One region of the Arthrobacter sp. Sr24 genome, then DNA from elsewhere that is predicted to be linked to it. Evidence: riboswitches for the same ligand, from Rfam matches in the RefSeq annotation. Region 1 holds a riboswitch; each other region holds the start of a gene.
The links. A riboswitch is a leader RNA that binds a small molecule or an ion and turns the genes downstream of it on or off. The one in region 1 is predicted to bind cyclic di-AMP.
Positions count from the first base shown of each region.

Region 1 (7,783 bases):
CCGGCGGTCCCCTGGATCCGAAACAACTCAAAGACCAGCTCGGTGATGCCGTGCGCAGTCTGGGCGAGGAGGGCAAAAAGAAAGGTGCCTCCACAACGCTGCCCACGGTGCTTGGGCTGCTGCAGGCCGATGGGCGCATCCGCCGCGTGCCCATCAAGGGCCGTCTGAACCAGCAGCGTTACGCCTATGTTGCCTGGGGATTGCCCGTTACGCAGGAAACTCCAGAACAGGCGCGGGCAAAGCTCATGGAAAACTATCTGGGCTGGACCGGCGGAGCTACGCTGAAACAGAGCCAGTGGTTCACCGCGTTTACAGTGGCGCAAACAAAGGCTGCGCTCGCAGCAGTGGGGGCTGTGGAGTCCACAATTGTGGATCCGGCGGGGTTGTGGATGCTGCCTTCGGATATCGACGCGGCCGCTGCGTTTACCGTCCCAACGGAGGAACAAATCCAGCTGCTGGCCGGAACGGACTCCTTGTTTCTTTTGCGTCGCAATGTTGCCGACGCGCTCGATGCGGCGGATCAGGCATCGCCACTTCTCAACGATGGGAATGGGTTGCAGCCGGATCTGCCGGATCATCCCATCGTTGATCGGGGCCAGATCATTGGGCTGTGGCAATACGATCCCGGCCAGGAACGCATTGCCCACTGGACATTCAAAACACCTACGGCCGCCGTCAAGCAGCGCATCGCGGAGGTTGAGGCATTCATCCGCGAGGACCTAGGAGATTTCCGTTCCTACAGTTTGGATTCCCCCGCCAGCCGACAGAAAAGGATCGACGCCCTCAACGCAGCAGCAGGCTACGGAAAGCGAGTTTGACCATGCGCAAAATGTGTTCGCGGGTTTCGGGGGTATCTGCGGCAGTGCTGGTCACGGGGGCGTCCGTCACTGGCTGTTCGGGGCCGCGTGGGACGGCGCCGACGGGCTCGGGCTGCATGCCGCCGCCGTTCTCACTGAGCGCCGTCGCTGCCAAGCCCGGCGACAGCCTCACCGTTCAGGCCAAGGATGCCACCTGCGATCCGCGGTACGGGGACACCGCCCAAATACACATTGAGGTCTTGGATTCCTCGGGAACCAAAACTCTGGAGCTCCAAGCCCCCATGAACGACGCCGGCGCGTTCAGTTCCGAGCTCGTCATCCCCGAAACTGCCGTCCCCGGCCAAGCAATGGTCTCGGCTTACCCTTACAACGTGGACTGGTGCGATGACACCGGAACGAACAACCGCGTAGGTGCACCAGAGAGTTCGGGGGCGCTAGAAATCCAGCGGATCTCATGCGTTATGCCGTCACAGCCGCTGGCTGCCGAAGAAATCTTTCAGGAGCGCGGCGCATTCCTCCTCGCGCACACCGGGGAAGACTTCCACCCAATGGTTGAGTCGGCGTTCGCGCAGCACGTCAAAGACTGATCCTGCGGCTCCTGCTTTCTCGTCCCAAGCACCGAAAACCACCTTGGGAATACGTGCCAGCACAATGGCTCCAGCGCACATGGTGCAAGGCTCTAAGGTGACCACAAGCGTGCAATTGCTCAGCCGCCATTCGCCCAATTTCGCGGCAGCTTCGCGGATCGCTACGACTTCTGCGTGCGCTGTGGGATCCCCATGTGCTTCACGCTCATTACGCCCCAAACCGAGAACTTCACCGTCCGGTCCAAGCACGACTGCGCCGATCGGCACATCCGCCGTCGTCAGGGCTTGCTGTGCCTGTGCAAGGGCAATACCCATCCACTGGGCATGTAAGGCCGTGGTAGTGGTCTCGATTCTAGGTAAATTTGAGGAATTGGACACGGCTCAATGGTAGCTTTTATTCATGCGCGTATTCGTTGCGGATCATCCGCTTATTGCCCACAAATTGACCGTTCTGCGGGACAAGAACACTCCGTCACCGGTTTTTCGTCAGCTGACTGAAGAACTCGTCACGCTGCTGGCCTATGAAGCAACACGTGAAGTACGCGTGGAGCCGGTCAACATCGAGACGCCTGTGACCAGTGCTGTTGGCACCGGTTTGGTGAAGCCGACGCCGCTGGTGGTGCCGATTCTGCGCGCCGGTCTGGGCATGCTCGAAGGTATGACCCGCCTTCTACCCACGGCTGAAGTTGGCTTCTTGGGTATGGCCCGCAATGAGGAAACTCTCGAGGCCATCACCTACGCCGAGCGTCTTCCTGAAGACCTGACCGGCCGTCAGGTGTACGTTTTGGACCCGATGCTGGCCACCGGCTCAACGCTCATTGAGGCGTTCAAGTTCCTGTTCGATCGCGGCGCAGCGGACATCACCTGCATTTGCTTGCTGGCAGCCCCCGAAGGCCTCGCCAAGCTCGAAGCAGCCCACGGCGGACGCGATAACGTTCACGTAGTTTTGGCCTCCATCGACGAAGGCCTTGACGAGAACGCATACATTGTTCCGGGTCTCGGCGACGCCGGCGACCGACTCTACGGCGTCGTGGACTAAACCAACTTTTGAAAAATGCCACCGTTTGACGTCATTGCCAGGGTTTGAACTATGGCAATAACGTCAAAGGGTGGCATTTTGCGTAAGCGGCGGGCCCGGTAGCTGCGTTAGTACCAACCCACGGATTCGGAGTGGCCCCAGGCGCCGCAGGGGGATCCGTAACGGCCCTCAATGTAGCCCAGGCCCCAAAGGATCTGGGTTTCATAGTTGGTGGCCCAGTCGGATCCGACGCTTTCCATTTTGTTGGCTGGCAACGACTGGACGATCCCGTAGGCGCCGCTGGAGGCGTTCTCGGCCGTGGTGCGCCAGTTGGATTCGCGCTCCCAGAGTAGGTTCAGGCAGTTCATCTGGTCTGCACCCCAACCGTGGGAACCTAGCTGGCTGGCCGCGAAAGCCTTCGCTGCGGCGGGGTTATCCACGGCAACGGGGTGGGTCAGCGGGGCTGCATCCGGGCTCGCCACGGGCGTGACCGCATCGGCTTCAGGTTTCACCGTAGCTGTGGAAGCTGTGGAAGCTGTGGCTGCGGGGGAAGGCTTGGAGCTGACGCTGATCCCGGAGAAGCTAATGGCTGCGTCCGACGGTGCCGAGACAACAGCAGGCGTACCCTGATCAATGGCTGCGACCAGATTGCTCGTGTCGGTGGCACCTGCCACAGGGTTCAGGGTGTCCGAAGCCACCGATCCGGCAGCCATCAGAGCGCCGACAACGGCTACAGCAGCCATGCATTTGGCGGTGGTGGTGACGGCAGCAACGCCGCGCGGTGTGGCTGCATGACTCCGGGCATTATCTTTGTGAGCGGTAGCCAGGTCGCGACATGAGGGCCGGTTTGCTGGTTCTGCGCGACGACGGCCGCGCTGGGGTGCTGCAGACATGTGGGGTGCCTCTCTACGCCTGCGAGGTGAGCTGTCGGGAACGGACTAGAGAATCCGGCCACGCATCCTCGAGAGGCAGAATTCACTGCCTGTTGACGTTGCGCTGGCTTAACCCCAAGGGCTTCCATAATGGGAAGGCCCAGAAAGATTGGGTCCCCCGTCTCTGCCATGGATCTTGAGGGAAATGGGTGGCGGCAGAGCTCGGCGAACCATCCATTAATGCCAGAACCGGTAATGATTCAAGAGGCACTCTAGCGAGAGTAACCGAACCGAAACCATATGTCACATTTTGGTAACGAGCATTGTAGTAGGCAACTTTATTGGCTGGTGCTAGCGCGAGTGACCAGTATGACATTTACTTAGCACTGCTAACGATCTAGGGTTTGAAGCAGAAGATACGAAACTTGTGTAGCTAGGTAGCTGAGCATCCATGACTGAACATTCCACCCAACCGGCCGCTGCAGATGTCACGGCAGGTACCGGCGCCCCAAATTCCGCCGCTCAAGATCCGGGCTACTTAGCCGCGGAACTGCGAGTGGCCATCATGCGAACTTCCAGGCGGCTCCGGGCCGAAGCGGCGACGGGGGAATTGAGTCCAGGCAGATATTCGGTTCTGGCGGGGTTGGGGGAGGGGCCCCGGACGGTGGGTCAGCTGGCTTCGCGGGAACAAATTCAGGCGCCGTCCATGACTCGGATCGTCAATGACCTCGTGGCAGTTGATTTCGTCAGCAGGAGTGAAAACCCCCAGGACAAGCGCCAAGTGCTGATCAGTATTACCCTTGCCGGCAGTGCGGCCCTTGACTACGCCCGGTCGTTGCGCACTGCGTGGCTGGCGCAACGAGTTGCTGCACTCACGCCACAGGAACGGAACACGCTCCACGAGGCGGCCTTGATCCTGCAGGAGATGAGCGCCTAATGAGTTCAATGTTTAGAGCGCTCAAGGTGCGCAACTACAGGCTCTGGGTGACCGGTGCATTGGTCTCCAATATCGGTACGTGGATGCAGCGCGTGGCCCAAGACTGGTTGGTCTTGACGGTCTTGACCAATAACTCAGGAACGGCCGCGGGCATCACGACGGGCCTGCAATTTCTGCCCATTATTTTCATAGGCCCATACGCCGGACTCTTGGGAGACCGGGTTAACAAACGAAAACTGTTGCTGATCACCCAGTCGGCCATGGGAATCTGTGCGCTTTTGTTGGGAATCTTGGTGGTCACAGGGTCTGTACAACTGTGGCATGTTTATGCACTAGCGCTTCTCCTGGGAGTTGCCAGCGCCTTTGACGCTCCGTCGCGGCAGGCGTTTGTCTCGGAAGTGGTCGCTAAAGAAGACGTGCCCAACGCCGTCGCACTTAATAGCGCTTCCTTTAACCTGGCCCGGCTGGCTGGCCCCGGTGTTGCCGGGCTGGTGATCGCACTGGTTGGCACGGGACCGGCCTTCCTGATCAACGCCGCCAGCTTTGCGGCAGTCATTTTCTCCCTGTGGCGGATGCGGGCCGATCAGCTCGTCCCGGCGGTGCATGTGCCCCGCGCCAAGGGGCAGATTCGTGAAGGGCTGGTGTACATTCGGCAGCGGCCCGATCTGCTCATGATCATGGTTCTGGTGTTCGTAGTGGGCACCTTTGGTATGAACTTCCAGATCACTAACGCGCTCATGGCCACCACCGTATTTGATTTGGGGCCGGGGGAGTACGGGCTGCTGGGCTCTGTTATGGCGATTGGCACGTTGGGGGCGGCGTTGTTGGCTGCCCGCCGCAAGAACACACGGATGCTGTACATCATTGGCGGCGCCCTTGGCTTCGGGATCACCGTGGCGGTGGCTGCCTTCATGCCGAGCTACGTCCTTTATGCAATTGCTCTAGTGCCCGTGGGGCTCGCCTCGCTCACGTTCATGAATGCCTGCAACACCACCATTCAATTATCCACCGATGCGGCCATGCGGGGACGGGTACTTGCTGTCTACATGGTTGTTTTGCAGGGCGGGACGCCGATTGGTGCTCCGCTGGTGGGCTGGATTGCCACTGAATTTGGGGCGCGCTGGTCCTTGGGGCTGGCAGCGGTTGTTGCCCTCGTTGCGGGCTTGGCTGCTTTGATCCTGATGAATCGGCGCAATAACGTCAGGCTGCGGGACCAGATTAAGGGCCTGCGCCCGCATTGGCCCGTGCTGGGCCTGCGCCGTACCGCCGGATAGCCGGCCTGGGGCTGCCGGATCAGGGGGCGGCGGGTGTGTGCCGGCCCGCGTGGGACCGGCGCTTCAACTGCTGGCCTACATGTCTCTATTCCTCACTGGTTCGTAAACTTCTGTTCACCTAGCGTCAAACTCTGGGAGGAAGCTGCGTTCAGGGAGTGACTTGCGGGAGATGTTTAGAACGTGCTTTAAGAGCGAGAAAACTATTTTGCCAAAAATGATCAAAATGACGAATTAAACAATGCTTATCAGCGCATGTACAAGTAATAATTTGGCCAATCCCGTTATTTCCTCCGAAAATGAGAGCAAAGCAACAATATTAGCTTGCTCACAAATTGGATCACAATCTCACATGCTGGACGTATCGGGCCTTTGTTACTTGCAAGTTCGCTTTGTTACGTAGGACACTGGCAAGTGTGAACACCCACTCAGTAAGTTCTGCACCCACAGCAAGTATCCGTCTAGGAGACACCGGACGGTTCATGCGTGGTTGTCGAATGCAGGCCTAACTCACAGCCTTTATCGCCGCACAGAGCAATCATTGCAAACATCTGCCGATAGCAGCACCGCAGATGACATGTGAAGCAATGTACGGCTTAGCAGGCATAAGTCTTGGCCCTTGGGTCGGCCTTGGAATACAAGGCAACATGGTTCTGGAGGGGCAGAACCATTAGGAAGCATTCGCGCCGTAGTCACACGGCCATACACCTAGGTAGTTCAATGTCAGTAGCATCTGGTTACGTCCACATCTCAGTTCGCAATGCCGCCAAAGCTGTTGCTCGCAACACCGGCCAGGGATCTTCAACTCGCAGCGCACAGCCCGAACACCTCGGATTCCGTTCCGACACAGGCAACGCCGCGGCTCGTCTGCGCGCAGTTCCGGCCACAGACAGCAACCCCATGACGGCTCCCACGCCCGTGATTGCAGGGGCCGGCTCGGATAGCCTCCGTGGCGTCAGTCCCGATAATGTGGCCCGCGGGTTCGTGCTTTACGTGGGCGTGGATGAGGACACTGCGGCAGCTGCCGGAACCTCACTTGCCAAGCTTGCTCAAGACATTCGGACGTATGCCCAGGGTCTAGTGCCGCAGGCGCAGAGCTATGCTGCAGTGGCGATTGCTCCCTCAGATGCAGTGGGAACCGCGCTGGATGTAGTCCGCTCCACCTTCGGAGACCCCACAGTGGCCAGCCGCCAGCGCGCCGAAGCCGTCCGCATTCCCCCCGCCGAACAGCGCCCCACCGGCGTGCTGATCGATCTTGCCCGTCGTGAAGTCCACCTCGACGGCGACACCTTGAATCTCACCTTCAAGGAGTTCGAACTGTTGAACTACCTCGTGGAAAACGGCACCCGCACCGTGGGCCGCGACGAACTCCTCGAAGGTCTCTGGTCCAACGCTGACGAAGTTCCGAACGAGCGCACCATTGACGTACACATTCGCCGACTGCGCTCGAAGCTAGGCCGCCTCGCCAACACCGTGCGCACCGTCCGTGGCGAAGGTTACCGCTTCTACGAGCACCCCGAAGTAGTGGTTTGGGCCGCCCCGGAATACTCCATCTGATTTTCATGTACGACGGCGTTCTGCTCACCCAGGTGGGCCGGGCGCCGTCGTACTGCTTTAACTGTCACTAAACTGAGTGAATGAGCGAACACCACATTAAACGGCTGATCTTGATGCGTCATTCCAAGGCGGCCTTTCCGCTGAACGTGGAAGACCATGACCGGCCCCTGGCACAGCGCGGGCACCACGAGGCGCCGTTGGCGGGCCAGTGGATGGTGGAGAACGCAGTGGTGCCCGATTTCATCCTGGTCTCATCGGCGCTGCGAACCCGGCAAACCTGCACATGGGTGTGCCAGCAGCTGGCCGATGAGGCGCCCACTCCTAAGCTGGAGCAGGCACTGTATCTGGCGGGGGCGACGTCTATGCTTTCGGTCATCAATCACGTTCCGGAGACCGTCAGGACGCTCCTGGTGATCACGCATATGCCGGGGGTGCAGCAGTTAGCGCTGCGGCTGGCTTCGCGGGACTCTGATCAAGATGCCTATATGGATTTGGCGTCGGGGTTCCCCACGAGCGCTTTTGCCGTGTTCGAGCACAGCAGCGACTGGGCCAGCCTGGACGGACAAGATGCCCTGCTGCAGAATTTTGTGGTGCCCCGGCCGTAGGTGAGCTGTACTACTACGCTTCGATCTCCGGCATCAGCGTCTTCAGGGTCCAGGTTTTTTTCTTGGTGACGGCAGCCCAGGCCAGGAGCAGCCCCAGCACCATATAGCCCAACAATCC
Region 1 is NZ_JBTNDB010000013.1:79,550-87,332, forward strand. Features, by position in the region: gene ACX80D_RS10470 (DNA glycosylase AlkZ-like family protein) at 1-818, shown strand, start outside; gene ACX80D_RS10475 (hypothetical protein) at 784-972, opposite strand; gene ACX80D_RS10480 (hypothetical protein) at 950-1,093, opposite strand; gene tadA (tRNA adenosine(34) deaminase TadA) at 1,286-1,783, opposite strand; gene upp (uracil phosphoribosyltransferase) at 1,806-2,444, shown strand; gene ACX80D_RS10495 (aggregation-promoting factor C-terminal-like domain-containing protein) at 2,552-3,316, opposite strand; cyclic di-AMP (ydaO/yuaA leader) riboswitch at 3,321-3,517, opposite strand; gene ACX80D_RS10500 (MarR family winged helix-turn-helix transcriptional regulator) at 3,747-4,232, shown strand; gene ACX80D_RS10505 (MFS transporter) at 4,232-5,506, shown strand; gene ACX80D_RS10510 (winged helix-turn-helix domain-containing protein) at 6,224-7,060, shown strand; gene ACX80D_RS10515 (SixA phosphatase family protein) at 7,141-7,665, shown strand; gene ACX80D_RS10520 (YhgE/Pip family protein) at 7,679-7,783, opposite strand, start outside.

Region 2 (7,783 bases), on a different contig from region 1:
GGCAGGCTTCCGAGGCGTGCCAGCAGCGGTGCACCCAAAGTCATGAGCCCAACCATGGCGGCCAACGGGTTGCCGGGCAAGCCGACAATGAACCGCCCGTCGGGAAGTTCTGCCAGCAAAGTGGGGTGGCCCGGGCGGATGGCAATGTGCGCAATGAGGACCTTGCCACCCATGGATTCGATGGCGGCACGTAGGAAGTCAGCGCTGGAATTCCCGGTAGCACCGGTGGTAATGACGACGTCGGCCGGATCGTCTTCGTCGTCTGCCAGGGCTTCCAGCATGGAGGCAAGGTTGTCGGCAGCGCGTTGGAGTCCAACCACCGTGCCTCCGAGCATCTCCACCACGGACCCTAGCTGCGGAGAGAAAGCATCCCTGACAAATCCTGGTTCAGGCAGGCCCGCGGTCACCACCTCATCGCCTGTGAGAACGATCTTGACGGCAGGGCGGCCCAACACCGAAAGTTCGTCGAGACCACCGAGTGCCGCGAGGGATACATGAGCCGGATTCAAGGTAACACCGGCGCCGATCAGCAGTTCACCCTCGGCAGCTTCCTGACCCGCGGGTCGAATATGCTGGGCGTTCTTCGGCTCTCCGGGACGGGCCCCGGCGCTGCGTACTAGAACTGGCAGGCCCTCGTCATCCTTGGCAAGTTCGCCCGATTCGCTGCGCAGGACAGCTTTAGCACCAGTAGGAATCAGCCCCCCAGTGACAATAGGGACAGCCTGGCCAGGGGCCAATCTGCGGCCAGGCTCTGCCAGAATCCAAGGAGGGCTCCCCGCAGTCGCCCAGCCATCCATGGCCGAGGAAGCATAATGTGGCATGGCATGACCGGAGAAAACATCCGCGGCAAGTATTCGGCCCACTGCCATGCGCAGTGGGACAGAATGTGCCACCAGCGGCTCCGCCGCATTCCAAGCAGCTTCGCGAGCTTCTTGGAATGTATGGGGCAAAACTTTGCTCTGTGTGCTCTGGTCTGGAGCCTCCCCAGCCGGTAAGTCCTCACGTGCCAAGTCCCCGGCCGCAAACTCCCCGGTCGCCACCTTGGCCTGAACCACCGCGTCACCAGATGACTCAACAGGTGACTCAGCAGGTGAAACTGCAGCGGCTGATTCCCCGGTTTCAGCGGTCGGTTTAGTAGCAGCGGTCGGTTTAGTGGCAGCGTCCGCGTCCTGAATCATGACGGCACTAGTTTCCCGGAGACTTTTCGCCGACTGCTAGAGCGTCTGCAGCCGGAACATCCACAGCCGGTGCTTGCGCCGCGGCCAGCTTCTTCGCAAGCCCCAACGCAGCCTTCATAGCTACGGGTTCAGGCGCTTGGCCCGATCCCGCCGCTAATCCTGCCGCCAGTCCAGCCACAAAAGTCGTCAGAGGTGCTGCCGGACGCACGATCGAGTGCGCCGCAACCCCGGCCACATTCAGGACAGACTGAATGTCCACATCGAGGTCACCAATTTCAAAGGCCTCCAGTAGCTTCTGGGTCCACTCTTGCAACAACTCATCATGATTTTCCAACAGTCATCCTTCCGCACCGGCTGCTCGCGCCGCGATCCCCTGCGCACGAGCATCCGCCCAAGTATCAATGTCCGCCGTCAGCTCTGCTGGGACGGCGAGGTCCCTCATGAACACATTAGCAACCAGTGCGAAAACCGAGGCATTATCTAGGCGGTGCGCCTCCCGTGCCCTATCAGTCGCAGCCTGTAATTCCAGCAAAGGATAAATGGCGGCCAGGGGCTGCTTCTTCCCCGCAGCCACCGCCATCACACCCTGTCCAGGAGGACAGCCATCCAGCGCATCGACCAAAAGTTGAGCCACCGCCCCAGCCCGCGGCATATCGCAGGCCAGAATCAACACGTGGCCACGTTCGGAGTTCAGGGCCCCGATACCGGCAGCGATCCCCGCAGCAGGGCCCGAAAAGGGTGGGTTTTCCTGGACTGTCATCACTTTTGAGCGGGCTTGAGCACCTTCCAGCCAATCTGAAATTTGCTCTACAGGACCTACGACGGCGATCCCGCCATCCGCTGGACCTGTCCGATCCGCCAGGGCAGGGTCGCGCGAAGCAGTGGGTGCAAGAAACTGTAGGGAGTCGAGAGGGAAAGTCTGCTGAAGCCCTACGGTCCGATTGGCGAGGATCCCAACGACGGCATCGAGCGTTCGCGCTAGGAGTGTCTGACCCCCAATCAGCAATCCTGCTTTGGCCACGCCACCTAGCCGACTTGATCGGCCGCCAGCCAGAATCAGGGCATGAAGGGGGCCAGGCGCCGTGTCAGTCATGTACCCATGCTATAGATCAACCTTGCTGGGTTTAAACGCTAAAGCCCCGTCGAAAGACGGGGCTTTGAGCAAAAAGCGGGTGATACTTAGTGGCCCACTGCAATGAAGACAGGAGCGGAGGCACCATAAATGGAAGCACCGGCGATCTTGGTGGTTCCCTGGTAGCCACCGTGAACGGCTTGGCCATTGCCAATGTAAACAGCGATGTGGGCCAGACCCACACCACCATCTGCATAGTAGATCAAGTCGCCGGGCTGAGCTTCGCCCTGAGAGACCAAGCGGCCCTTGTTCAGGTAGTCGCCAGGCCAGCCAACCCAGGAAATGCCAGCTGCAGAGAGAGCGTTGCGAACCAGCGCAGTGCAGTCCTGACCAATGCCAAGCTGAGACAAGGCAGCGCTGGCAATGATTGCGCCAACTCCGCTTGCAGCCTGCTGAGGTGCGACAGGCTCCGGCTCGGTGACGCTTACGGCCGGCGCTGCTGCTGCTGCAGCAGGAGTCGCAGGAGCTGCTGGAGCTGCGGCGGTTGCTGCTTCAGCAACCGGTGCTGCAACTGCAACTTCGCTGGACTGTGCCTCTACAACTACCGGCGCTTCAACAACAGGAGCCGGGGTGGAGGTGATGGTGGGGGTGGCGAAGGAAATCTTCACCGTTGAAGCTGCCGTGATAGCGGAAGCGAGTTCCGTGTTCAAGTTCAGCGTAGTGGCACCGTCCGAAGCGCGCTCCACGGTGGGAGTTGCGGCGTTTGCGGCGATACCGGATGTCAGTACAAGTCCTGAAGCTGCTGCGATGACAGCAGCCTGACGACCAACCCCGCCGACATTGAAACTGACGGCTTTCGTGAGGGTGGAGATCGGACTGGTCTTAACAACCTCGGCGCGGTGGCGCCCGAGGGCAGTGTTTGAAGCCAAGAAGGATTCCTCTCCCAAAGCCTGCGAGGTAAGCTGTCGGATTCGGATGGGAGTCACCCGGCCGCTCCACGTTGATCCACTCAAGGAATTTCTCCCTTGCCAGTGACTAAACGCTTCGCGGCTTCACCCCTAGGGTTTCGCAAGCATTCTACGAATCCCGATTATTGGTTCCCCCGCCCCTGCCAGACGATTGATACGAACGGACCATAAGCAGTGGCAGAGCTAGGCAATCGGCTTATGGGCGCCCACTTGATTCGAAGTTGGCGCGATTACGACGGTACAACAGTTTTTTCCCAATGTCACGTTAAGGTCACGGTCGTGTGACTAAGTCGTAACTATAGAGCCCCTGTGGGGGAATTAAAGCCAGCCCTTAGGATCGACAACTTCGTCGTCGATGATGACCTCGAAATGCAGGTGGGGGCCGGTAGAAGCGCCTGTGGAGCCGCTGAGGCCCACTACGTCGCCGCGTTCAACCTTCTGGCCAACCTGCACTAGGTTGCTGCTCATGTGGTTGTACGAGGTTGAGAGGCCGTTACCGTGGTCTACAACCACGCGGTTGCCTCCACCGTAGCTGTGCCAGCCTGAGAAGGTTACGGTTCCACCGGCGGCGGAGAGCACTTCAGTGCCGCTCGCGACAGCGTAGTCCTGACCGGTGTGGCGTTCATCGATCTGGCCGGTAATGGGGCTGATGCGGTTACCGAACGGTGAACTTTCCACCAAGGTCACTAGGGGCGCCGAGAGGGTTCCCTTGGAGGCCTGGAGGGTCACGTTGGAGGCGTTGACCTTGAGGGTTTGCTTGAGCTGTCCATCTGGGTTCAAAGCACTGCCGATTTCCGGAGTAGCGAAGGTGATGGGGATCTGCGCACCTGCTGTGACCTGCGTTTCCGCGGAAACAGCTACTGCAGTATCCATGTGGAGGTCTTCAGAAACCTGCGTGGAAGGAAGCGTAACAGCCAGGACTAGACCCGTGGCTGCCATGGCTACGCCCATTTTTTGTCCGGCGCCGCTGGCGGCTCCGGCACGCAGCATCTGGGCTACTGCACTGCTGGTGGGGGCAGTTGCCCGTTCTGCAGCAATTGCTTCCCGGCGACTACCGGGCACTGACAACAGCTCATGTGTTGCCAACGACGACGCACGACGGCGTCCCCGCACTTTGACCTCTGACACTAAAAACCTCTCTATATAAAGCACCTGCGAAGTTAGCTGTCGGATTCGGATCAGAGAGTGTAACTTTTGATCCGGCCCACGCTCTTTGGACACAGGCATAGCCAAGGCGCAGTCAGCGTTAGGGCTGCGTCATAGGTAGTGCCAGTGTTGCGTTTCGAGTGTGAGCTTCACCCCAAGACGGACCATTGGCCCGTCGAAAGTGGTTCCCCCGCCCTTGCCTAAATGATTACTGTCCATGCTGCGAAGGCAAGGTTCGGTGTCGCAGTACGGTAACGCTTTGATTACGGCGTCAGATATTTACTATACGGCACAAGCGGTAAACGTAATAATTCCGTTACCTTATTCATCAATAGTGGAGTGTCAAAAAGACGGTCAGCTCATGGACACGAAAACGTGCGATGCGACCTCGGGCGGGAGTTCCAAGGCACCCTCAATTCCAGGCACCCGCACGGAGATGTACTCCCCCACTTGTTCCAAGGAAATCCGGGCCCCTGGGCGTAATCCACCCTCGTCCAATTGGAGCAGAAGTTCGGGCTCCACTTGTATCCTTTCGGACAGTCTGTGAATAATGACTTCCTGGCCCGCCGAGTAGCTAGTCATAGCCTCTACTAATGTGACCAAGCCCGCAGCAAAAACGGGAGCTACCTCACCTCCCAGCTCTTCCAAGCCCGGGATGGGGTTTCCGTACGGTGATTCATTAGGGCGTCCCAGCAGATCAAAAAGACGCTGCTCCACCCTCTCGCTCATGACATGTTCCCAACGGCAGGCTTCTTCGTGCACAAAAGCCCAGTCCAGCCCAATCACATCTGAGAGCAACCGCTCCGCGAGGCGATGCTTGCGCATGACCCGCGTTGCTTTGTCGCGGCCTTCAGCTGTCAGTTCAAGGTGCCGATCACCGGAGACGATGACTAGGCCATCGCGTTCCATGCGTCCAATGGTCTGCGAAACGGTAGGGCCCGAGTGGTGCAGACGCTCGGCAATACGCGCCCGCAAGGCAACAATGTTCTCTTCTTCCAACTCCAGGATGGTACGCAAGTACATTTCAGTTGTGTCGATCAGATCTGCCACGGCAACGACCTCCTGTTATTGGGCAAGGATTAAGACATAAAGCATCCTCTCTACGTTAGCCTGCTTGCGCCCCTGCGGGGAAACTGTCCCGGCGGCACCAAACATGAACAGCGGGCCGAAACGGACGGTGGGATCGGGGCAGAGATAGTGCAGTTGTATTAAAACCCATATTGCGGAACTGTTGGCTCTATTTTTCTTCTGCGCGCACTTCTACGGCAGAATTGGCAACAGCCCTTGGCTCAAAACACCACTTCCATCGCTTAATTTTGGAGCAACTCGTGAGCGAATCCACGCCCCTCACCATCCCTGCACACCTGCGCCCGGCCGATGGCCGCTTCGGCGCCGGGCCCTCCAAGGTTCGCCCCGAGCAGGTAGCGGCACTCTCCGTGGCCGGCGCATCCTTGCTTGGCACCTCCCATCGCCAAGCCCCGGTCAAGAATCTCGTAGGCGATGTCCGCAGCGGTTTGAAGCAGTTCTTCAACGCACCCGACGGTTACGAAGTAATCCTCGGCGTTGGCGGCTCGACAGCTTTCTGGGACGTGGCAACCTTTGGCCTCGTAGAGAACAAGGCCCAGCACCTTTCCTTCGGCGAGTTCGGCTCCAAGTTTGCCGCGGCCACCGATAAGGCTCCGTTCCTGGCTGCTTCCTCCATCATCAAGGCTGAGCCCGGGACCCGCCCGGTGGCCGTAGCTGAAGCCGGGGTGGACGCCTACGCCTGGCCCCAGAATGAAACCTCCACCGGAGTTGCAGCCCCTGTAAAGCGTGTTGCTGGGGCCGACGAGGGCTCGCTGGTCCTCATCGATGCGACGTCCGCAGCAGGAGGCTTGGCCGTGGATGTGAGCGAAAGCGATGTCTACTACTTTGCACCGCAAAAGAACTTCGCGTCCGACGGCGGCATTTGGCTCGGCCTGTTCTCCCCCGCAGCGCTCGAGCGTGCCGCACGCATTGCCGCTTCCGACCGCTGGGTTCCGGACTTCTTGAACCTCAAGACCGCCATTGACAATTCACTGCTGAACCAGACGTACAACACCCCTGCACTCTCCACTCTTGTCACTCTAAACAACCAGGTTCAGTGGCTCAACAGCAACGGTGGGATTGATTTCGCTTCGGCACGCACCGCTGATTCCGCAGGCCGCTTGTACACCTGGGCCGAAGAATCCGCCGTGGCCACCCCGTACGTGGTGAACCCGGCAGACCGCTCCAACGTCATCGTCACCATTGACTTCGACGAGTCTGTGGACGCGGCCGCCGTGGCCAAGGTGCTGCGCGCCAACGGCATCGTGGACACCGAGCCCTACCGCAAGCTGGGCCGCAACCAGCTGCGCATCGCCACCTTCGTGGCCATTGATCCCGATGACATCACCGCACTGACCAAGTGCATTGACTACGTCATTGAGAACATCTAGTTCCAAAGAACCACAAGATAAGGCCGCTACCCATCTCGGGAAGCGGCCTTATCTTTTACCTACAATTTTTGACTACCGTTTCCTGACCACTGTCTTCGGGCTACCGTCTTCAGGCACCCCGAGCACACTCACGCCAAGACGTGTTTTAGTGAGTCTCGGCTTCGTCGTGACTCTCGTCCGCGTCGTCCGCGTCCTCACCGTCAGCATCAGCACCGTCGGCGTCAGCCTCAAAGCCTTCGTCGCTATCAGTAGCCCCGGCATCGTCTCCGTGGTCATCGGTGGCGGCGTCAGCTTCGGCGTCGTCCGCTTCTGAATGAGTCTCAACAGCGGCGGGCTCATCATCTTGCTGGTCCTCTGGCCGGACACGCTCTGCCCACGGCACCCAGGCGGGCGCCAGCACGGAGTCCTCGGTAGGCAACATGCCCACCTCGTTCACCGTGGATTCCTTGCTGCGCGATACCCGGCTCAGCGAGGCGAACCAGACCCAACCGGAATAGCCGGGCTGACGGGACTCAAAGAGGTGAGTCACGCACCGAACGCCTTCGCTGCGTGCGCCGAGGTGCTTACCGATAGCCCAGTCACTGGCGATGCTCGCCACCGCTGCACGCGCCGTGTCCACGTCAGCGGCCAAGAAAGCGTCAGGTTTGCCCACCCGCCACACCGGAACACCGGGAAGTGCTGTGGGATCGGTTGGCGCTTGCTCGTCTGAGGTACTGGAAATTTCGGTCATGGTGGGCACCGTTACGCGTCGAAGTTGTCGGCAACCTTGCGCAGCGCAGCAGCAATCTTGCTTGCGTCACCGTCAGGATATTTGCCGTTGTTGAGGGAGCCAATGGAGTGCTCAAGCAGCGAGACCAGGTCCTGAACAATTGGGGCCAGGTCACGGGCGGGCATGCGCTTAGCCTTGGCCACGGAGGCGCTGCGGTCAAGAATCTTCGCGGCCATGGCCTGGGCGCCCTTGCG
Region 2 is NZ_JBTNDB010000006.1:111,636-119,418, reverse strand. Features, by position in the region: gene ACX80D_RS06340 (molybdopterin molybdotransferase MoeA) at 1-1,178, opposite strand, end outside; gene ACX80D_RS06335 (DUF6457 domain-containing protein) at 1,186-1,512, opposite strand; gene mobA (molybdenum cofactor guanylyltransferase) at 1,516-2,271, opposite strand; gene ACX80D_RS06325 (NlpC/P60 family protein) at 2,358-3,179, opposite strand; cyclic di-AMP (ydaO/yuaA leader) riboswitch at 3,184-3,394, opposite strand; gene ACX80D_RS06320 (M23 family metallopeptidase) at 3,537-4,346, opposite strand; cyclic di-AMP (ydaO/yuaA leader) riboswitch at 4,357-4,605, opposite strand; gene ACX80D_RS06315 (metal-dependent transcriptional regulator) at 4,719-5,414, opposite strand; gene serC (phosphoserine transaminase) at 5,693-6,820, shown strand; gene ACX80D_RS06305 (DUF3027 domain-containing protein) at 6,966-7,550, opposite strand; gene ACX80D_RS06300 (cold-shock protein) at 7,562-7,783, opposite strand, start outside.
Region 2: another riboswitch for cyclic di-AMP. It lies ahead of ACX80D_RS06320 (M23 family metallopeptidase); the one in region 1 lies ahead of ACX80D_RS10495 (aggregation-promoting factor C-terminal-like domain-containing protein).

Region 3 (7,783 bases), on a different contig from region 1:
GTTCAGCGCCCTGTGCGGCTAGTACTTCGGCGATGATCCCTTGCCACGTGGGCTCGGCGGCGTCGAGGGCAACGTGGTCTTGGACAGCGTCGGTTTCGCAGACGTATGCAGTGTTGCAATCCCGCCCTCGTGTCATGCCCACGTAGAAGAGCTCGCGTGTCAGGCAGCCTTGTGTGAGAACCGTGTGGCTGGTGTCGACGGTAATGCCTTGGGAACGGTGTGCAGTGGTCGCATAGCCCAGCTCCACTGACTCCGCCAGGTACTCACAGCTCAAACGAATGCTCTGGCCCGTATCCAGACGGCGACCATGGATGGAGCCGTCGCGATTCGGCTTCGAGGTGATTTTGATGAGGGTTCCGTTGCGGATGAAATCGCCAGCGTCGTCCTTGAGGCGGCGATCGTTCTTACGCGCAATGACGGTGTCGCCACAGCCTGCGCTCAGTCCGTCGCTGAGGCGGACCACACGCGTGGCATCAACCACCTTCCGGTCTACGAGTTCGGCGTGTGCCCGTTCATTCAGCGCCGTTACGGATTCATTGTCAGGAGCGATCAGGATTGACTCCAAGCCGGTGCCGGAATCTGCCGCCCACCTCTGGTAAGCCTGATCGATCATGTCCGTGTATTCGCCATGACGAAACCGTCCGTGGGTGGCGTAGCTCTGGATCGACTCAACATCACCTGCACGCAAAAGCAACGACGCTGGTCCTTCCCATAGGTGGTTGAAGCGCCGGATGCTAGTCAGCTGGACAGCCTGGCCTTGCCTGTCCAGCCAGCCCAGGATCCCGCCGGCGTCGATCGAGTCCAGCTGGGCTGGGTCGCCAACTAGCACGATCTTGGCACCGGCATCCTGAGCCTGATGCACCAGCGCAGCCAACTGCACAGTGGAAACCATCGACGCCTCATCAATGATGATCAACTGGTTTGGCCGGAAACACCATTGTTGCTGACGCATAGCCAGGCCAGCCATGCGTTGGGCACTCCTGGTCTGCTGCCAGGACTGCTGTGCAACAGCGTCCTCGAGATCATGGAACTGTTCAGTCCGTATGGCCGCACCTTGACCAACCGACTCATACAGCCACTTGGCTACATTCTCCGCTGCCAGCCCCAGCTTGCGCCCAAGGACATCGGCGCTCGCAGCCGCCGGGGCGAGCCCAATGACGCTGCCCGCCCCGTGAACCTTTTCCCAGCCCTGGCGGATCGCAGCCATGGTGGTGGTTTTCCCTGACCCCGCAGGACCTACGACGGCGTCCAGGAACCTCCCGCTGCACAGCACCTCATGCGCTGCTGCTGCCTGGTCCTCAGCTAGCCCCGGGCTACCAGGGTGAGCGCTATTTGTGGTGAGGAGAGTGTCGGTGAGGTTGGGCGCGATGGAGGGTCCGGCGTCGTTCTTGCTGGTGTTCATGATGAGTTGTTCGTTGGCGAGAATGCTCGCGTCTGTGTAGAGGCGGGCCCCGGGGAATTCGAACACGCTGTGGCCGGCGAAGGCGATGTCATTCCCGGCGTTGAGCGGGATCTTGTAGCGGTAAGTGTTGAGGGCGACGCACTGTGATTCTGCCTCGGTGGTCACGGCGTCGATCATGTGGCGGCGGTCGACACTGGTGGCGCACCGGATTTCGGCGCAGATGCGTTCTGCCTCGGCCAGCAGGTTCCAGCGGCTCCATGTGGCTCTCCGTCTGGCCACCGCTTCCCGTGATGCGGCCGCAGCAGCGGTCACCCAAGGCGCCGTCAGGTCGGCGACGGTGACGGGCCGCTCATGGGAACGATCGATGGTGTGGCGCAGGACTTGCGCTGGATCGAAACCCAACTTTTCGGCGCGGTCGCGCCACCCCGCAGAGAGACTGTCCAACGGTTGAGGGTTCGTCTCTTTGGCTTGCCTGGTGGAGAGAGTTGCCTGTTGACGGAATCTAATGATGGTGGTGGCCGAGGGGGCAGACCCGTGGGTTTTCTCCCACTCGGCAATCAAGCGATCAGTCTCCATATTGATGCCCTGCGAACGGCTGGAAAACTCCTGAATCAAGGCATCATCCACACCGACCAACTCATGGCGCGGATTCCGGTCATGACCAGCCGGGGCTCGAAAACCAGAAACTGCACCCAGCCTGTCTTGCAGCCGGTCAAAGAGGAGCCCGTTGTAGTGCACACTGGCGGCTACCGTGGCTCTATAGAGGGTTCGCGAATCTAATGTGGCCCACGCTTGGTCGGTGATTCTTTGCGCTCTGTTAGCGATGACGACGTGCGTGTGGAGTTGGGGATCGCGGGCGCGGGACTCCCAATGGTCAAAGGCCGCAGCGACGGCGCCGACGGTTCCGACGTGGGCGACGCCGCCTCGTCCAGTGCGAGTGTGAATGGCAGATTGTTCCAACCATGCCAGGACTTCGTTGACGGCCTCATGGTGCGCGGCGAGGATCTGCCGTTGAACCTCTTGTGGGGCCAGTGCCCACAACGTCGAGACCGACTTAGGAACGCTGAAGGTTAGATCGAAGCCAGCAACAGCATAGCGCTGAACGTCCTCGCCATTGCGATGGGCCACAGTCGTTTGGCCATGATGGCGCCCCAACGGCTCGTGGGTGTTGGGATGTTCGGCATGTGTGAAGACCGCGTTGGCATCACCTGAGCTCACTGGATCCAAGGGCTTGCGACTGATGCCAGCAAGTCCTTGACCGAGCCACCTGCCAGGAGGGGTGCCAGCCTTCATGTAGTAATTGGTGGCATGACCCGAGGCGAGGTGAACGTCGTCGGACATGGTGGTCTTCAGCAGGTACTTGACCCCGCTGTGAGCGGTGAGGCGGGCGATGGAGACAGTCACCGTGAGCCTGCAGGAATTTTCGTATTCCAGCCGCGGCGGAGAAAGATATCCGCAGTCGGACGATCAAGGGGGATACCGAGATGGTCGGTGAGCTGGAGCATGCGAACCGCGATCTGCATCAGGTCCTGCACGTCAGCATGCCGGTCCTTCAAGATCCGCGAGACCTCCAACGTCAGCTCGGTACATGCTGCCTTGGCTTCAGCAAGCTGCCCGGACTGATCAAAATACTTGGCGCTCAAAAGTTGGAGCCGAGTTATCTGCTCATCAATGACCTTGTCTCGCGCCAAGACCGTTTCCTGAAACTTGGTCACCACAACTGATGCCTCGGAGTGCAGGCTGCGCTCATGCCGCTTCTCAGCAAGCAGCAGGCGAGCGTTCCCATCGGCACGCTCCACGGCGACAAGCGTTTGAGAAGTTATTCGCGCTGTGGCACGTCGCCTATCTCGACGACGGCGCTCGCGGTATCGCCCAGAGCACTCGGCTGAACAGTACAACTGAGTGGACCGACGTGGGTCAAAAAGGACGTGACATTGGGGGCACTTTTGAGTAGACATACAGACTCATGGTCGCGGGGGCGTCCTCACCCATGACTACTGCCCGTGGGACTTCCCGCCTCGGGTAAGACCTTGGGTGCCAGACGTGTAAGGATTTTCTGGGTGGGGCAGCGGCAGGGTGGGGGCCGGGTGGATTTGCTGAGGGGTCTGGCCTTGGTGGTATCTGGTTGAAGCGATGGGCGAAGGGAAAGTAGGCGGGATGATGGTGGTGCAGGGGAATGCCGCATGCGGGATCCATGCAGCACTGGATTTCCTGTCTGGAGATGATCGGTGGATGGGCGGAGCCAGCCGTATTCGGCTGGGTGCATCCTGACCAGAGGTGGTCGTTGACGAAGGCTGTTGGCCATAGTGCGGTTTTGGCCTGACCGCCTGAAGTCGGATCATTTCGTGGGTCAGACCGCGAACCTGTAGAAGACTGCGGGGGCCGACAATTGAGAGCATTTTATCTTCAGCGGGTCCAATAATGGTGCTGATCCTGGGTGTATGGGACCACGGACCGGTGGCCAGCCAGTGGCGGCAAGGCGGGTTGGCTAGGGCTCCAAACTTCATTTGTAACGAAATTATAACTTTCGGCTCGTGTCCGTTAGGATTGAAGAAAATATATACCCCTAATGGGTATTTCGTGGCCCGCTTCGCCGAACCCCGTCGGCGGTCCGCGATCGTTCATTTTCGTGACGGGGGCGGAGGAACCACGATCGGTGCCTTGGTGCACCTTGGGGTGAAGCCTGTTCAACGAATCACTGCCTGTGTGGCGGAGCGTTGGGCCGGCCGGGCATACCTCGCCCGAATCCGACAGCTAACTTCGTAGGCGTTGAGAGGACCCTATTTATGCCTGCCCACCGCCAGCACGGACGCCGTCGCGCGACCAAATCAAAGCTCATCACCACGGAGAACAAAGGACGTCACTGGGCGTCAGCCCCCGATGTGGCTCCCGAGTCTTTCACGGGCAAGAAATCATTGGCATTGGCTGTGGCAGCAGCGGGATTCATTGCATTGACAGCGCTTCCTGCCGCCCATGCTGAAACCAGTCATCTTTCGCCCGCAGTGACCGCCAGTGCGTCTATATCCTCAGTGCAACCGACAGTGACGGCGGATGAGGATGTCGTGGTGTCGTTCGCCAAACCATTGGTGTCCAGTAAGCCAGCTCAGACACCAACGCCGCCGAGTGCCCTGCACCCGGCGGGTGCCCAAGAGGCCCCCCTTCCCGCGGAAGTTCCAGGAGCGGCGCCAGTAGAAGAGTCAACGCCGGCGCAGCCGTCCTCAGGACTCCGTGCTCCGTTGGCTGAGCTGACGGTCACCTCGCCTTTTGGGTATCGGGTTAATCCGTTGACTGGGGCGGGAGGGGAACTGCACACTGGGATCGACTTTGCTGGCGCGTGTGGCACCTCAGTGTTTGCGTCAGGCGCCGGTACCGTGACTGAGGCGGGGTGGAGCCCGTACGGTGGCGGAAATCGAATCGTTGTCGACCACGGTGATGGGATCAAGACCACATACAACCATTTGGACTCCATTGGGGTCAGTGTCGGCCAGCAGGTCAATGCCGGGGCTGCCATAGCTGGAGTCGGAACGACTGGCAATTCCACGGGATGCCATCTGCATTTTGAGGTCGTGGTTGATGGACAGACCGTCGATCCGGCGCCCTTCATCTAAGGACGTCATGATGGATTGCTGCCGGGGCATGGCTTTGAGTGAACGTTGCCCTGCGGCCATCATTGGCGCGGTGTTCTCGTCGAGTTTCTAGGCTGCCGGTTACCCGGGCGATAGGACTTCGGGTGTGGAAAATCAGGCGACTACGATAGCGTTGCCCGTCGACTACGGCAGGCAAAGGAGCCGACGGATGGATAAGGCCGCTCGCGGGAAGCCGCCGAAGCTGTGCAGGTCCGCCCAGATCAGGGTAAGCAGTTCCCAGGCTAATCAGGAGGCAACCAAGCCGGCCTGGCGCCCTTCATTGGGCCTGCCAGCTGCCAGCGGGGAAATTCAACGTTGGCGTCCTGAATCATACTTGCCCGGGACCGTGTAGGACCCGGGCAAGTATTGACCCTTAGCTGACACTTTGGGCAATCAGCTGCCCTCAATTGCTTCGTGAACCAACAATCAAGTGGTCCTGTCTGACGAGAAAGTCTAGTCCGCGCAAATCAGCTACTTTTAGGAGCGGCACGCCCGGCCAAAACAGCGCCACCGATCATCAACACCGCCGCAGTGGGGTAGCCGATAAACAGGTCCTGGATACCGGGCGGACCGCCGGTCATGACAACGTGGGCTATCCAGTGCGAGAGTCCAACCATCAAGCCAAGGGCCATGATTACCTGTCCAACCCTGACCAGGAATCGATGATGACGGTAGTTCTTCGCAGCATCATCGCCGGTGACGGGATTTTTCATGGGTGTCTCCTAAAGTTGCGTAGTGGGTTGCCTAGCCGTTCGAGCCGCCGGAGCACGGGGCCCCGGGCTCCGGAGTTTGGGGACCCATGCTGTAGGCCTTGATGAAGATGGGCAGCCTCGTGTCATCAGCATCGGGGACGTCCAGTTGCGTACCCCACGCAGTTGCCGTGATGGCGGCAGTCTGGCCCGCGTTGGGGCTGAGGAGGACATAGGGCTTGCCCTTGACTAGGGCAGTCAGTGTGGTCACTGCGGACGGCGAGAGGTCCGGCTTGTAGCTGATCCATACGGCTCCGTGTTCGAGGGAGTGCACGGCCCGCTGCTCGTTGACGGGATCTGTGTAGATTCCACAGTTCGTCCAGGTCGCGGCGTGGTCCCCGCCGACGCCGGGTTGCTGCGTATAGGTTACCGGGGTTTGGACGTGTTTTCGGGTGAGATTCGGGTATGTCGTGACTCCGGCGATGGGTTGCTTGGCCGCCGCGGCCGTCTCGTTGCGTGCCTGAATGGATCCGGTGATGACGAGTGTCACAACGATGACTACGGCAACGGCCAGCAGACCAAGGCCACCGTATAAGAAGAGGTTCTTGCGGTGCTGTTTTATCCGATGTGCAGCAAAAACGGCATCGATCTTTGCTTGGCGTTCGGCCTGGCGCTCTGCTGGGCTGCTCATTTAGGGTTCCTTTCCATTGGGTCTATGGGTCTATTGGATGCAGGCTTGGTCGATGCTGGTTCCACGGTGGAACGTTTTTTGTGCCGGAGAACCAAGAAAGCTACTAGACCTGCGAGCAGCAGCAACCCGGAGACCCAGGTGTTGACACGCAGGCCCAGAATCGTGTTTGCATAATCTGAGCGCAGGAGCTCGAACACGAACCGTCCGGTGGTGTACGAGACAACGTAGAGGGCAAAGACCGACCCGGCACCCAAATTGAATTTCTTGTCAAGGAATAGCAATAATCCTGCGGCGGCCAAGCACCAGAGGGACTCATAGAGGAACGTTGGCTGAAAATATCCCAGAACAACTGGGCTTCCGGTGCTGTCCACGTGGGCTAAGCCCGTGCTGAAGTCCATCTGATGGATCTGTAATTTCCAGGGCACAGTAGTCGGGTCGCCGTAGAGTTCGTTGTTGAACCAATTTCCCCATCGGCCAAGTCCTTGGGCGATTAGCAACCCGGGCGCTGCGGCGTCGATTAGGGCGGCGAAATCGACCTGGTGTCGGCGGCATCCAATGTAGGCTCCCAGAAGGCCCAGGGCAATGGCGCCCCAGATTCCCATTCCCCCGTCCCAAATCTTCACCGCATCCCATGGGTTTTTCCCTGGAAAGAAATACAGTTCGGGGCTGGTCATGACGTGGTAGATGCGTCCGCCGACAATACCGAACGGTACAGCCCACATCGTGATGTCGAGGATCACTCCGGGTTGACCGCCACGGGCGGTCAACCGTCTGCCCGTGAGCCAGACGGCGACAATGATTCCGGCGAGGATGCACAGTGCATAGAAGCGGATAGTGAGAGGACCTAATTGAAGGGCACTCACTGTGGGTGAGGGGATGTATAAAGTTGCTAGCAAAGTCGCATTCATGGTGGTCCTGCCCTATTTGATGTAGGAGAAGACGCCCATCATGCCGCGTTCGGCATGGAAGGCGTTGTGGCAGTGCATGAGCCATTGCCCCGGGTTGTCGGCATCGAAGTAGACGGTGACCGTCTCCTTGGGGCGGACGATGACTGTGTCCTTGCGGGCCCCTTCGATGCCCACTTGAAAGGTGTGGCCGTGAATGTGCATCGGGTGCCACATTTCGGTGTCGTTGATGAACTTCACCTCAATCCGTTCCCCCACCTTGAGCTCGAAGGCATTCTCGTAAGGTTTGGTCATGTCGAAACGCTGGTCGTTGATGCCCCAGTCGTAGTCAGCCATCCCACCGGTCAGCCGAACTTCGTGGGTGCGGTCTGACTTTTTGGCCGGGAATGTTACGGACGGATCTGCGGTGAGTTGGCCGCCGTCGACCACTGTTCCCGTTAGCTCGGTCGGCAGGGTGTCCTTTGCGGGGG
Region 3 is NZ_JBTNDB010000012.1:31,993-39,775, reverse strand. Features, by position in the region: gene mobF (MobF family relaxase) at 1-2,806, opposite strand, end outside; gene ACX80D_RS09800 (hypothetical protein) at 2,803-3,201, opposite strand; cyclic di-AMP (ydaO/yuaA leader) riboswitch at 3,984-4,183, shown strand; gene ACX80D_RS09795 (M23 family metallopeptidase) at 4,189-5,010, shown strand; gene ACX80D_RS09790 (hypothetical protein) at 5,496-5,741, opposite strand; gene ACX80D_RS09785 (DUF3105 domain-containing protein) at 5,773-6,408, opposite strand; gene lgt (prolipoprotein diacylglyceryl transferase) at 6,405-7,316, opposite strand; gene ACX80D_RS09775 (multicopper oxidase family protein) at 7,329-7,783, opposite strand, start outside.
Region 3: another riboswitch for cyclic di-AMP. It lies ahead of ACX80D_RS09795 (M23 family metallopeptidase); the one in region 1 lies ahead of ACX80D_RS10495 (aggregation-promoting factor C-terminal-like domain-containing protein).

Region 4 (7,783 bases), on a different contig from region 1:
GATGCGCGTGCTGGGTCTTGTCGTGATTGTTATGGGTTTGGTTATGTTGGGGAAATTCTCCTGGCTTCAGCAAGACCGCAAACTTGCCATAACCCGTCGCACCGGATTGGGCGGAGCGCCACTGCTGGGTATTGTCTTTGGCCTTGGCTGGACACCTTGCATGGGACCCACCCTCAGCGCCGTCTTAGCATTGAGCGTTACTTCTGGCAGCACCTGGCGAGGCGCCCTGTTGGCCTTTGTCTATTGCCTTGGTTTGGGCATACCTTTCCTGCTCGTCGCCCTTGGGCTGGGGTGGGTATCCACCATCTTGGGCTTCGTCCGCCGACACATTCGCATCGTCAACATCGCTGGCGCCAGCATGCTGATCCTTCTCGGTGCCCTCATGGTCACCGGCCTCTGGATGCAATGGATCTACCAACTGCAAAACCTCGCCGGCACTTTCCTGACACCAGTATGAACACCATCCCCATCAGATAAATCGACCTGAAAGACTCCTGCTCCCATGACTACCAACCCCGCTCCTACCGGGAAGATGAACTTCGGCGACGAACCCGCAGCGGGTCCGCCACAACAGTCCGATCTTTCAGGACTGGTTCGCAACAAACCGTTCGGCTGGTTACTTCTCATCACCGGAGCCATCGGCTGGCTTGCCTCTTGGGCCTTGGTTCTGGAAAAACTCGAAGTTCTCAATGACCCGGGCTACGAAACAGTCTGTGACATCAACCCGTGGATTTCGTGCGGAAAGGTCATGCAGACGTGGCAAAGTTCCATCTTTGGCTTCCCCAACATGTTCATAGGAATCGTTGCCTTCGCCATCATCATCACCACCGGAATGGCACTGATCTCCGGAGCAGTATTCGCACGCTGGTACTGGATAGGACTGCAGATCGGAGTAACCCTCGGCTTTGCCTTCGCCACATGGCTATGGTCCCAAGCCCTGTACTCCATCCACGTCCTGTGTCCCTTGTGCATGGTCGTCTGGGCAGTCATGATTCCCCTGTTCATTTGGCTCACTATCCGCAACATCATGCAGGGAGCCATCAAGGTCCCCGCCCAGGTGGCACGATTCGTCGGTCCCGCTGGGTGGCTCCTCGTCGCCGTAATCTACTTGGGCGTGGCCGCCAGTATATTCTTCGCTTTCTCTCACGTATTTCTGAACACCCCAACGCTATAAAGCTTCAATCGAAAAGTCGGACAATACGGAGATAGAGGGCTCGAACCCTTTACCTACGGCAGTGAATCCGCCAACCACCACAATCAAGAAAGCAGTCAACCACAATGTCACAGAAGTCCAATAAAACGCCCCCCTCTGCCATCGACGGAGCCAAGAAAGCCCGAATAGTTCTATGGATCATCTTGGGGACGATCGTCGCAGCCGCACTCATCTGGTACGCAGTCCTCACAACAATCCAGCCTGCCCCCAGCTCTGCCCCGGACGCGACCCCGCAGCCTTCCGCCGACGTGCAGCTCGTCCGCGAGGACAGCCACAAACTCACGACACCTGCCACAGAGAAGGCTCAGCTCGTGGAATTCCTCGATTTCGAATGTGAAGCCTGCGGTGCCATGTATCCCGTAGTAGAGGAAATGAAGAAGGAATTCGGGGACCGGGTAACCTTCATCAACCGCTACTTCCCGCTACCCGGGCACCGAAACTCCGGCACCGCCGCTTTGGCGGTTGAGGCCGCCGCGCAACAGGGCAAGTATGAGCAGATGTACAACAAGATGTTCCAGACACAGAAACAGTGGGGAGAGCAGCAAGAAACCAGGGCACCCCTGTTCAGGACGTTCGCGCAGGAACTGGAGTTGGACATGGCCGCCTACGATGTCGCGGTCTCGGATGAGAAGACGAAAGACAGAATCCGTAAAGACATCGCCGATGGTAAAGCCCTCGGCGTGACAGGCACACCGACCTTCTTCCTCAACGGCGAAATACTCGAACTCACCAGTGAAGCAGATTTCCGCCAACAACTCACCGAAGCAGCACAATAGGCGCCCGCTCGCCACGACAGCGCTTACCTACCTCGACGGCGCTGGCAGGCTGGGTATATCTTCCATGATCTGAGCCGCATAAGGCTCACCCTGCCCTCGTTCCAGGACGGCTACACTTTTGGGGCCATGCCAGGGGCGGTCCGTCCATGGGCTGGCCACGCGAAAACTGGTCGTACCGCTCCGGACCGGTCACAGTCCGGAGCGGGGTGATGCCACCCCGGGGCCGTTTTACAAGAAAGGATCCGGGTTGACGGTTTGACCGTTGAGCATGACTTCAAAATGGAGATGGCAACCGGTGGAGTTCCCCGTTGTACCAGCCCCGGCCACCTCGTTTCCCTGAGTGATTTGCTGTCCGACGCTAAGTCCGATGCCAGCGAGGTGGTTGTAGGTGGTTTGGATCCCGTTGCCGTGGTCGATGACAATGCGGTTTCCTCCCCCGTAGGGGCTCCATCCAGCTTCTGTGACTGTTCCGGAACCGGCCGCGAAGACCGGGGTATTGCATGTGGCTGCCAAGTCCAAGCCGGTATGCAGCTCTCCGCTGGCGCCCGAGAGTGGATTGGACCGATATCCGAAGGGGGAGTTAACGCTCATGGCCGCCAGCGGCGGGCGCAAAGTCGCTGACGAAGTCTCCGGCGTCGTCGCCACTGGGGCCGGCCGTGCAGCTTGCAGCGGGCTGGCCTGGGTTTGGGCGGGAGACTCCGGCGGTGCCGGTTTGCTGGTGATGGCTGGCGTATCGAAACTGATGGCCGCGTCCTTATTGGCAGTCACCTGCGGGATCTCTTTCGCCGCTACGGCTGTGGCTGATTTTAAAGTGTCGGGGGTGTGGGCAACGCCAGCGTGAGCGGCCGTCAGAGTGACAGCCACGATGAATCCGGAGGCGGCGACGGCGCTAAACCGTCGCCCGAGACGGCCAGGCTTCGACACGGAGATGGGAGGCCTGGACCAGTGGTGTCCCAGATTTCGGGGAGGCGGGGCGGGCGTTTGGGCACGGCGGCGGCCGTGTTGGCTATGGGACTGCATGGTGGTAATCCTCTCGCGCCGATGAAGTTAGCTGTCGGATTCGGGCGAGAGATCAGCCCGGCACACCTAAGGACCGGACGCTTTCACGGTGGTCGGTTCAGTGTGCTTCACCCCAAGGTACGCAAGCGCACCGCTGGTGGGTCCTCCACCCCCGCCTAGGAGCTAATTGAACGTGGACCGCCGGCGGGGTTTGGCGAAACGGCACACGGGCATATCAATTCAGATAAGCCTTGTTTGGTGAGTTACTGCCGCTGCGTCGGTTACAGAAACACGGTACGGATGGAAGCTGGCTGTCCCTGGAGATGGTCAGGGCTGCACCATCGTTTCCGCATCGTGCGTATAAACCTCGGATTGAGCGATCCGACGGCGGTAGTATGAACATATGCTCATATGTCTTATATTTTCGCTTAGTAATCTGGGCGGAGCCTGTGAGGGGCAAATGAGCACAGAGCAATGCGTTGACCGTGCGTAGATCACTTGATTCAACAAGTGTTTTCTCTGCCCTGGCATCAGCGCCGGCCAACGTGGATCTACCCAACGTCGCCCTGAAGACGATTACGCTCTACAGCTCTCTCCAGCGCCACTCTCCCGTAAGGATTCATGAACGATTCAGCCCCAGACCCCAACGCAATGCCAGCTCCGGCCACCCTTAGTGGGGAGGACGTCGGCGGAGCCAAAATGCCTCTGGGCGTCCGCCGGCTTTTACTCATCGGAGGATTCTGCATTCCTGTGGGCTTCATCGCCACAGCCTATTTCTTTGGAGCCCAGCTGTTGCTTGCAGCGGGGATCGCGGCAGTGGCAGTGGCCTTCTCTTATCAGGGCGGCCATCGCTGGTTCGCGGCGTGGTCGCGGTTCACAGCCTTCAGTGGAGCAGCCTGGTTGTTGGTCACTGTCCTCTATTGGCTCGCCATCATCTCAGCCGAATCATCGGGCTCCCGTACCTCTTTGCCGACCATTCTCTTCGGTGTCGGTGTGGGTGCCTTCGTTGTTATGGCCGTTAGCGTCCTTGGAGGTTGTGTTTCTCGATATCTCAATAGCCGTCGCACGGCGGACGTGCGCGAATAAACGGCCGATCCCTGAGAGTTTGCCCGGGAATCGGCCGTTCACCGTTAACGTCCGAAGGACGTGTTTGAGAACGCCAATGGGCCTGCTCTAGGACGCCTCGGTTTTACGCAAGTTTCGACGAACGATGATCAACGTTACAAGTGCGGCAGCCAGGATGGCGGCCGGTATGCCGATGGCCAACACCAAAGTCCCAGCGTTGGATGCTGCCGGTTCTTCGGCGGCAGTTCCAGCTCCGGTAGTGGCCGTAGGGCTCCCCTCGGCCGCAGCTTCGGTTGGTGCTTCGGTTGGCGCTTTCGTGACCGCCGTAATCTGTTTCGGGTCTTCTACAGTGAAAGCGTAGTTCCCCTCAATGGGATGCCCATCTGAGGAAACTGCACGCCACAGCACCTTGTATTGTCCATTGCTTCCCGGAGTAATGGCGGTGGAGAGTGTGGGGCCCTGGATGGTGACATTGCCGTCGCTGACGGTCTTTCCTTCTCCGTCGGTGACGGTGATGATACTGAGTTTCAAACTGTCGGAATCGGCCGGGGGATTGGACAGTGTCAGGGAGACTGAGCTGGGAGCGACGGCGACTGTGGCATCGCTGGCTGGCACGGTGGACTCGAGAGCGTCATGGGCAAGTGCGGGGGCGGCTGCGAAAGCCGGAATGAGCATGGCCGCTGCCAAGGCCAGACGGAGGCGGTAGCGTCGAATGGGGCGTGTTTTCATCGTGTATTTCTGCAATTCTGTTGTGTGGTTCACTGGATGATTTGTCAGGCTAGTGCCAAGGCGTTCCCCGCGTTCCCCGCGTGCTCCTCGTGGCCGGACGTCGTAGCACCCACGTACAAGGAAACGTCCAGGAATCATGGTTGCCGCTACGGAGGGCCGGGCAGGCTACGCGGGCAGACGCGCTCTCCAGAGAGGGGGACCACGCATAGAAGGTTTGCCGAGATACCTCCATCGCCGTGCGAATGCGCCGTATTGTTGAGGCAGGGCGCGGAAAGCTGGAGCAACTGAAAAAACTTCTGGGACCACAATCAGCGGACAAAGCCAGCGTGCAAGCGCCCAAAGCGCCGCCTCGCCCCACGCCAAGACCAGTGCAGCGACGATGGTCCCAGCGGTGTGCAAGGTCATCATAAGTGGCGAATCCGCGGCCGTGAGGTGCTCATGCGGGACCGTTGCGATTGCCGTCCTCACGATGGCGTGATGTGCCCCATTTTCGAACGAGACATCGCGGTCCCGAGAAAGTGCGGAGAACGCATAATGCAGGAAAGTCTGGCCCGCGGCCAGGTACACCACGAGCACCGGGACAGTCATTTTCCTACCTGCCAGGAGAACCGCGGAGAGGAAGACGACACAGGACAAAGCAGCCAGAATTGCTGGTGAGGGCAGCTCGCCTCCTGCCATCAGGTGCGCTGCTGCAGGCAATCCCAGGACTGCTATAGCAATAATCGCTGCCCGGGGAAAACGAAACGGTGCGCCAGCTGGAGACATGGGGAACTATTCCTTTCCGGGCGGTGCGGTTTCCAACCATCGAGAAATACCGCAGTGGGGTGGTCGTGTGAGCTATCGGGGCGAGCGGGGCCTATTGTGCTGCTTCGGTGAGTTGTTGGCGGAAATCTGCTTCACTGGTGAGTTCGAGTATTTCGCCGTTGAGGAAGAAGGTCGGTGTGCCTGTCACGCCGAGGGCTTTACCATCGGCGATGTCTTTACGGATTCTGTCTTTCGCCTTCTCATCCGCGACCGCGACATCGTAGGCGACCATGTCCAACTCCAGTTCCTGCGCGAACGTCCTGAACAGGGGTGCCCTGGTTTCTTGCTGCTCTCCCCACTGTGCCTGTGTCTGGAACATCTTGTTGTACATCTGCTCATACTTGCCCTGTTGCGCGGCGGCCTCAACCAATCCGACTGTCTTGGATGTGTCTGCGGGAGTAGTTGAGGTCGAGGGCCTCGTTGTCGTCAGTGATGGATATTTTCTTGGTCTCGGTGGGTTGAGGATTCTATTTGAAACGTTGAGTGTTCGATGCTGATCTCGAAATGTTCGGCAACGCATTGCTGCAGATCAGTCAGAAGGGTTTCGGCATGACCGTTGGTCATGCAGGAGTCCTCAACAATGACGTGTGCGGAGAGCACCGGCGTACCGGAGGCCACCAAGGTTGCATGCAGGTCATGGACATCAAGGACGTGGGGAAGGGCAAGCATGTGCTCACGCACGCTCATAAGGTCAAGACCTTTGGGGACGCTTTCCATCAGGACATTGATGGTGTCCCGGAGCAGTTTCACTGTCCGCGGGATGATCAAGGCCCCGATCAGCAACGACACGACGGCGTCTGCCTGAAGCCACCCGGTGGTTGCAATGACAATGGCGGCCACAATGACCGCCACGGATCCCAACGCGTCGTTGAGGACCTCCAGGAAAGCGGCTTTCATGTTGAAGTTGTGGTTGCGTCCCGAAGAAAGAATGACAAGGCTGACAACGTTACCGATGAGGCCGATGACGCCGAACCAAATCATCATTGACTCCCCCACCTCTGGCGGTTCGAAGAGTCTGCGGATGCCTTCGATGATGACGAATCCCCCGACGGCCAAAAGCAGCGAGGCCTGTCCGGCAGCGGCAATGATCTCGGCGCGTTTATAGCCCCAAGTGCGGGTTGAGGTTGTTGGTTTTAGCGCCAAGGACGCCGCGATCAACGCTATCAAGAGTCCTGTTGAGTCTGTAAACATGTGCCCGGCATCGGCCAGCAGGGCCAGGCTTCCGGTCAGAATGGATCCGAAGATTTCTGCAATCATGACGGTGAAGGTGATGGCAAAGACAAGTATGAGTCTGCCTCGCTGGCTGGTGCCTGCCACTCCGTGATCGTGACCGCTCATGAGTTCATCTCCAAGTCGATAGGGGAAGTCGTTGAGTTGTGGAAGCCATAGTGGTTAAGTGCTTGGCGCGTCCAAACTTGTTCACTGGGGAGCATGTGACTTCTTCCTCAGGTGCGGCCCAGCATATGGTTCTCTCGGCGCATGATCTGAATTGTGTTTGCGTTCTTTTCCGGGACCCGAACGTGACTTTTGGATGGATATGAGAAGGATGATCGTGAGGACTGCTCCTGCACTTACTACCCACTGGATGACTCCTGCTGCTTGTTGATCTGCCAGGGGGGCCAGGCCCCAGGTTCTTCCCAGGCTCTGAAACCATTCCGGCTCCCTAAGGGTTCTGGAGTAGCCAAGAACGGCCCCCATCACTCCTTGGGTCGCCATCACTGCTACAAGCAGGACGACGCGCGCCCGGTAAGATGCCATCGGCCAGGGGTTTGGGCGAGTGCCGAGCATGGACTGGACGAATAAACATCCGACAGCTACGAAATAGGCGTTCATCAGCTCATGGCCCGCATGTTGCCGGAGGGCAAAACCGAAAGCATCGGAATAGTAAAAGAACACCAGTGACCCGACCATGACCGCTGAAGCGACCGCGGGATGCGTCGCACGTGTCCACGCCCGGGATTGGGTGACTGTCGCGATCCATTCATGAGACCCCATCGAGCCGTCCGTCCGGGGTTCTAAAGCCCTCAGGGCCAGAGTCAGCGGGGACCCAAGGACGAGAAGCACCGGGACAATCATCGTTAGCGCCAGGTGGTCGAGCACGTGGGCGCTGAACAGGACACGACCATAGACGGCGGGTCCGCCGGAAGTGAAGAACACCATCAGTCCCAGACCCGCCAGCCATGACAGGCTTCGAGCC
Region 4 is NZ_JBTNDB010000012.1:58,870-66,652, reverse strand. Features, by position in the region: gene ACX80D_RS09935 (cytochrome c biogenesis CcdA family protein) at 1-457, shown strand, start outside; gene ACX80D_RS09930 (vitamin K epoxide reductase family protein) at 503-1,174, shown strand; gene ACX80D_RS09925 (DsbA family protein) at 1,279-1,989, shown strand; gene ACX80D_RS09920 (M23 family metallopeptidase) at 2,218-3,009, opposite strand; cyclic di-AMP (ydaO/yuaA leader) riboswitch at 3,015-3,183, opposite strand; gene ACX80D_RS09915 (hypothetical protein) at 3,610-4,074, shown strand; gene ACX80D_RS09910 (copper resistance CopC family protein) at 4,162-4,782, opposite strand; gene ACX80D_RS09905 (DsbA family protein) at 5,639-6,106, opposite strand; gene ACX80D_RS09900 (cation diffusion facilitator family transporter) at 6,013-6,924, opposite strand; gene ACX80D_RS09895 (cytochrome c oxidase assembly protein) at 7,006-7,783, opposite strand, start outside.
Region 4: another riboswitch for cyclic di-AMP. It lies ahead of ACX80D_RS09920 (M23 family metallopeptidase); the one in region 1 lies ahead of ACX80D_RS10495 (aggregation-promoting factor C-terminal-like domain-containing protein).